2 regions of the Virgibacillus dokdonensis genome follow, and region 1 is predicted to be linked to the other one. Evidence: predicted binding sites of a transcription regulator. Region 1 holds the regulator's gene; the other holds the start of a gene.

Evidence for each region. The regulator CtsR, encoded in region 1, represses protease genes until heat stress. The targets are predictions, from matches to a motif close to ATGGTCAATAAAGGTCAAACA.
Region 2: the regulator CtsR is predicted to act here: its motif matches at 1,275-1,295, upstream of B2C77_RS05540 (ATP-dependent Clp protease ATP-binding subunit).

What each region holds. Positions count from the first base shown of each region.
Region 1 is NZ_LT745763.1:4,189,500-4,192,938, forward strand. Features, by position in the region: gene mcsB (protein-arginine kinase McsB) at 1-843, opposite strand, end outside; gene mcsA (protein-arginine kinase activator protein McsA) at 840-1,388, opposite strand; gene B2C77_RS21200 (CtsR family transcriptional regulator) at 1,403-1,870, opposite strand; gene B2C77_RS21205 (MgtC/SapB family protein) at 2,501-3,199, opposite strand.
Region 2 is NZ_LT745763.1:819,074-822,512, forward strand. Features, by position in the region: gene mbcS (acyl-CoA synthetase MbcS) at 1-794, shown strand, start outside; gene B2C77_RS05540 (ATP-dependent Clp protease ATP-binding subunit) at 1,473-3,439, shown strand, end outside.

The sequences.
Region 1 (3,439 bases):
TGCATATGCCAATACACCATAAGAACGAAAAATTCGATCTTCCAACTTCTCTTTCGATTGCTCCATTATCCGATGTCTCGCATAACGTTCCTGTTCAATTAATTGCTTCACAACACTTTGCAAATCAGCAACGATATCCTCTTCTGATTTTCCAAGCGTAATCTGATTAGATATTTGAAAAATGTTTCCTTGCGCTTCACTACCTTCGCCATAAATACCTCGTACAACGAGACCTAACTGGTTAATTGCTGGTATCATGCGATTGATTTGTTTTGTTAAAACTAACGCGGGCAAATGCATCATAACAGAAGCACGCATTCCAGTTCCTACATTCGTCGGACAACTTGTCAAGTAACCTCGTTTTTCATCAAAAGCATAATTGATTTTTTCTTCTAGCCAATCATCAAATTCGAATGCTTGTTGCAGGGCCTCTGCTATTTGAAAACCTGGGAAATAAAGTTGCAAGCGAATATGGTCTTCTTCATTGATCATAAGAGATACTTGCTCATTTTCAGAAATAAGCACAGATGCAGCTTCAGATTGCTTTGCTAACAACGGACTAATCAAATGTTTTTCGACTAATACACGTTTTTCAATAGCGGATAGATCACGAATGGATACAAATGCTAAATCTTTATACACTCCATAAGTTTGTCCTTCATACTTTTCTTGAAAAAAACTCCTTATTTCCTCTAACTCTTTTGGATCAGCAGCTATTGGATAAGGTATATTAGCAAAATTTCGAGCAAGGCGAATACGGCTACTTAAAACAATATCGCTATCTGGACCATCTTTCCGCATCCACGGGCTAATCGCTTCATTCATAAATTGCTGCAATGTCATGATTGATCACCTGCCTCTGCCTGACCGTCATCTTGATTTAAAGCTTTAATTTGATCTCTTACTTTTGCTGCTTCTTCAAATTCTTCATTCTCAATTAACTTTTTCAAATGCAGTTTTAAATCTTCTAGCTGTTTTTTCTTATGCAAATCTCCACCTTGTCGTTTAGGGATTTTCCCATTATGCTTTACATTCCCCGCATGGACTCTTCGAAATATCGAGTCTAAACGATCGTTAAAAGTTTCATAACAAACAGCACAGCCAAATTTTCCTACTTGCTTAAATTGAGAAAAAGTCATTTCGCATTTTGGACATTGTAAGTCCTTTGTCTGATGATAACTTTCCGTGTGTGGATTTGACAAGCTGGAGGTGTCAAAATTAAATAACCCAGAAAGTAAATGATGTAGCGAATATCCATCTTCTGAATAGTTCATATACCCTTTATCCTTCGCACAAACATTACAAACATGAACCTCCATTTTTTGCCCTTGAATCACTTGTGTGAAATGAAGGGTTGCAGGACGTTTGTGACATTCTTGGCATTGCATGTTCACACTCCCCTTTATTTATTTAAATACTTAAGCGTTGTAAGCATGGATGTTAATACGCGTGCACGAATTTCATCTCGTAAAGGCAATTGGAATGGAAGCGTCGTTCTTTCAATAGCGCTTAACATAATCTTAGCCTCGCGTTCCGTAATTAACTCTTCTTCAAGTAACCTTTCTAATATACCGACTGCTTTTTGCTGAGATACAGATGGATTAATCATTTCAATAATTTCATCAATCAACTTGGACTCTTCTTGGTGAATAACCCGCATAATTCGAATAAAACCACCGCCACCACGCTTACTTTCCACAATATAACCTTTTTCAGCAGTAAAGCGTGTATTAATTACATAATTAATTTGTGAGGGGACACATTGAAATTGGTCAGCTATCTCACTTCGTTTAATTTCAATTACATTCTTCCCTTTTGATTGAAGGATTTGCTTCAAATAACTTTCAATTATATCTGATATATTACCCATATGCCCACCCCCTTTTGTATAGAGTAACGGTTTTGACTTTGACTATCTTTGACTATACTTTTATTATACGGGAATTTAAAGAAGATGCAAATACAATACTATGTTTATTGTAGACAAAAATAACTCATAAAAAACACATAATAAAAAAACCTTCTATGAATGGGAATTTCACGACAAAAGTCTTTTTATTACGACAAACCGTATTACCATAGAAAACTTGACTTATCGTCAAGTCTTATGGCGGAAACCGTATTTTTGCTTATAATATATTAAAAAATCCGACACATTCCTATAGTGTAAAAAAGATTTTGCCAAACATTTTAGAATTTTGAAAGGTACGCCTTTTTTATATAAAAGAAACGGACGTAATTCATTCGAACGAGTATCGCCCATTTTTATACCTCGTTATTAGGAATTCCCCTGTTTGTTTTTCTCTATCTAACCTTTCTTAAACAACAGTTTGACCTGTTCCTAACCTTCCGCCGATATTTCAACAACTTGGCTTATCGTCAAAATTTTAAGAATAAAATTCACACTTTGCTACAACGTAAAAAAAGATGAGTATTCCACTATCTGGAGTTCCCATCTTATACGAACACTTTTAAATACATCCTTATAACTATATGCTTTTTATTTTAATTCAGTAACATTTCTAACATGGTTAATACGAGAAATTTCATCAAATAAAGTTAGACGTTCTGCATTCGTTATTCCTTCTGTATTAATAAAAATATTACGGTAATTATTATCTGATTTTGATATTTCTACTTTTTTAATAGAAACGTAATGGTTGTCAAACACTGCAACCACCTCATTTACGGGCAAGTCTGGGAGTGTAACGATTTGAATAACGTGGGAAACTTTTCCTTTTTTAAATAGGCGTTCAAAATTATTAAGGAATATAAGGCTGAGTAATATTATTGCAGTTGTTACTACTGCTGCCCCATACATACCAACACCTACTACCAGACCTAACCCTGCAACTGTCCAAATAGATGCAGCTGTCGTTAAACCTCTTATCGTGCCACCATATACAATGATGGTACCAGCACCTAAAAACCCAATTCCACTTATCACATACGAAGGTATTCTTGCAGGGTCAAAACGGATATTCTCGTAATGCTCTAGAAAAAATTCAAATCCAAATAAAGAAAGTAGCATCATTAGACAAGAGCCAACGCCTACTAAAATATGGGTGCGAAATCCAGCTGAATGATTTTTTAACTCCCTTTCAAACCCGATTAATCCAGAAAGGCATAATGCGATAAGTAAACGAGTTAAAATAACATAAAAATGATCCCCCAATAGTTCATTGATTATTTCTTTCATACTAAATCCCCCAATTGTTAATAAATATAGCCTTTTATTTTATATATATGTGAACAAGATGAGGTTTATTTTTAATGAAGCCCTAATTAAATTAAACTTGTTCTTATTTCAAGAAGAAGTAGGAACTATGCGTTTCCTAATAATAATCAATATCCGCAAGAAGTATGATCTAAGAAGCTAGCTATATGTTGGTTTAAGTGGAGTGGATCGGTTACACTTTTTCAGCATACAATCTCTCCT
Region 2 (3,439 bases), 3.4 Mb from region 1:
TAAACATAATATGCAGCACGCCGACAGAATATCGTATGATGGCGAAAGTCGATAGCCTTCCACACTATAATCTAATGTCCCTACATAGCGCTGTATCAGCAGGGGAGCCACTAAACGTTGAAGTAATAGACATATTTAGGCATCATTTTAATATTACTGTACGAGATGGATATGGACAAACGGAGAACACATTATTGCTCGGGTTTACAAAGGATATGCAGGTGAGGCCGGGATCAATGGGAAAGCCTACTCCAGGTAATAATGTAGAGGTAATTGATGAAAATGGTGATCCACTAGGTCCAAATGAAGTCGGAGATATTGCAGTGAGATTAGATAGCCCAGCTTTATTTTCTGAATATTATAAGGATACAGAGCGTACCAGTATGGCTAAACGAGGTTTGTATTATATAACGGGGGATCGTGCCTATAAGGACGAGGATGGCTTTTTCTGGTTTGAAGGAAGAAGTGATGATATTATTATTAGCTCTGGCTATACGATTGGTCCTTTTGAAGTGGAAGATGCGCTTATAAGGCATGCAGCCGTACAAGACTGTGCAGTCGTTGCAAGCCCTGATGAAATAAGAGGAAATGTAGTAAAAGCATTTATTGTTCTTCGGGAAGGATTCCAACCGAGTGATCAGCTAATAGAAGAATTACAAAATCATGTAAAAACGATAACGGGGCCCTATAAGTATCCAAGAAAAGTTGAATTTATGGATGATTTACCAAAAACAACATCTGGTAAGACGAGGAGAGTAGAATTACGTAATAAAGAAAAGATGGTAAATAAATAGAGCTATCAATGTGAGGAGATCAAATAAATGATTCTCCTCTTTTTCTTGTAATAAGAAAGTATAAAATTTGTTGCTTTAAATACCGATTTAACGGAATAGCCACGTTCGGCTCCAGCGCCCAGCAACTAGGCGACTTCACGAATCGCCCTAAGATAAGTCATCATCAGTTCGTGCTAAATAGGAAGGTCGACTAAACAGGGGTATGCCGCCCAACGTCGGCATACCCCTGTTTTAGTGGCATAATTCCTAAAACTTCAGTTGATTCGCTCCACTCGCTATTGCTAATGGGGCTTGCGCCTTTGTTCTGGACTATAGAAAAGTATAAGTTTATAGTATAAACCAAACTGACGGCGTTTTATCTGCATAGAGAATGAATGATAGCCAAGTTTTCTAATAGAGGATTCATACATCTTGTGGATGTTATGATACGTGAGCAAAGACCTTGAAAGTCAAACAAAGTCAAAGTATAATAATAGTCAAAAGGTCAAATAAAGTCAAAGTCATACGAAAACCATTAAAAACAAGCTTAAAACTTCGTATTATAGAAAAAATAAAAAAATAATACAAATCCCTTGAAAGTCAAAGAAGGTCAGAGTATAATATTAATTGAAAGGTCAAAGATAGTCAAAGTCAAACATTGATGAGTATATAGATAAACTTTAAAAGGAGGAGTTCCATATGTTATGTCAAAATTGTAAACAAAATGAAGCAACAGTTAATGTAGCAATGCAATTAAACGATCAACATATGCAAATGCATTTATGCAATGAATGCTTCCGTAAAATGCAAGGCCAAATGATGGATGGTAATAATAACTTTTTTTCTCAATCCCCGTTTAGCAATGCTTATGGGTCATTTGCAGAATCGGGAAATGGCTCACCGAAAATGGGAACACGCACAAGACAACAGACAGGAAATCAAGGAAATGGTCTACTTGATCAGTTAGGTAAAAATCTAACAGATGAAGCAAGGGGTGGAAAGATTGACCCAGTAATCGGACGAGATAATGAAGTGAAACGGGTTATTGAAACATTGAATCGTAGAAATAAAAACAACCCTGTTTTAATTGGTGAACCAGGCGTGGGTAAAACAGCTATTGCAGAAGGTTTAGCTTCAAAGATAGTAGAAGGTGACGTCCCAACCAAATTATTGAATAAAGAGATTTATTTGCTTGATGTAGCATCACTTGTTGCCAATACTGGTGTACGAGGACAATTTGAGGAGCGAATGAAACAATTAATTCAGGAGCTGCAACAACGTCAAGATGTGATTCTATTTGTTGATGAAATTCATTTACTAGTTGGTGCAGGAACAGCAGAAAGCTCACAAATGGATGCTGGCAACATTTTAAAACCAGCGCTTGCTAGAGGAGAGATTCAACTAGTTGGAGCAACGACACTAAAAGAATATCGTCAAATTGAAAAAGATGCAGCATTAGAACGTCGTTTACAACCAATTATCGTTGAAGAACCAACTCCGGAAGAAGCGGTGCAAATATTAAAGGGTATTAAAGATCGTTACGAAAAATTTCATGAGGTACGCTATTCTGATGAAGTTATAGTAGCTTGTGTAAACTTGTCTAAACGCTATATCCAAGATCGCTACTTACCAGATAAAGCAATTGATTTAATGGATGAAGTTGGTTCTAGACTAAATTTAAATAATTCATCTAAAGATTCTGAGTCTATTTATCATCGTTTAGAAGAAGTAAAAAAAGAAAAAGAAGCTGCGGCTGAGCGTGAAGATTATGAACGAGCAGCACACTTACGTTATCAAGAAATTCAGTTACAAAAACAGTTGGAAAAAGCAAAAGGTGAAGAGCAAGATATAGATGTAGATGTGTCTGACATTGAGTTAATTGTCGAAGAAAAAACGGGTATTCCAGTAACGAAACTACAAGCAGATGAACAAGAAAAGATGAAAAATCTTGCTAAACATCTAGGCGAAAAAGTTATTGGACAACAAGAAGCAGTTAATAAAGTAGCTAAAGCAATTCGTCGTAGTAGAGCTGGTTTAAAAGCAAAAGAACGCCCAATCGGTTCGTTCCTATTTGTTGGACCAACTGGAGTAGGTAAAACAGAATTAACAAAAGTGCTAGCTGAAGAATTGTTTGGTACAAGAGATGCGCTTATTCGACTTGACATGAGTGAATACATGGAGAAACATGCTGTATCTAAAATTATTGGTTCACCTCCTGGTTATGTAGGACATGAAGAAGCCGGACAATTAACTGAAAAAGTGCGTCGTAATCCGTATTCCATCGTTTTATTAGATGAGATTGAAAAAGCGCACCCAGATGTACAAAATATGTTCTTACAAATCATGGAGGATGGTCACTTAACAGATTCTCAAGGCAGAACAGTGAGCTTTAAAGATACTGTCATTATTATGACAAGTAATGCGGGAACTGGATTTAAAACAATAAGTGTCGGCTTTAATAAAGATAAGCACGATTCCGTCTCCACGTTGGAAAGACTAAGCGACTATTTCAAACCAGAATTTCTTAACCGTTTTGATGCGATTATTCGCTTCAATGAATTAGAAAAAGAACACCTACTAGAAATTGTTGACTTAATGCTTCAAGAGCTACATGATACAATCGAAGAAAACAATATTTCAATTACTATTACGGACGAAGCAAAAGA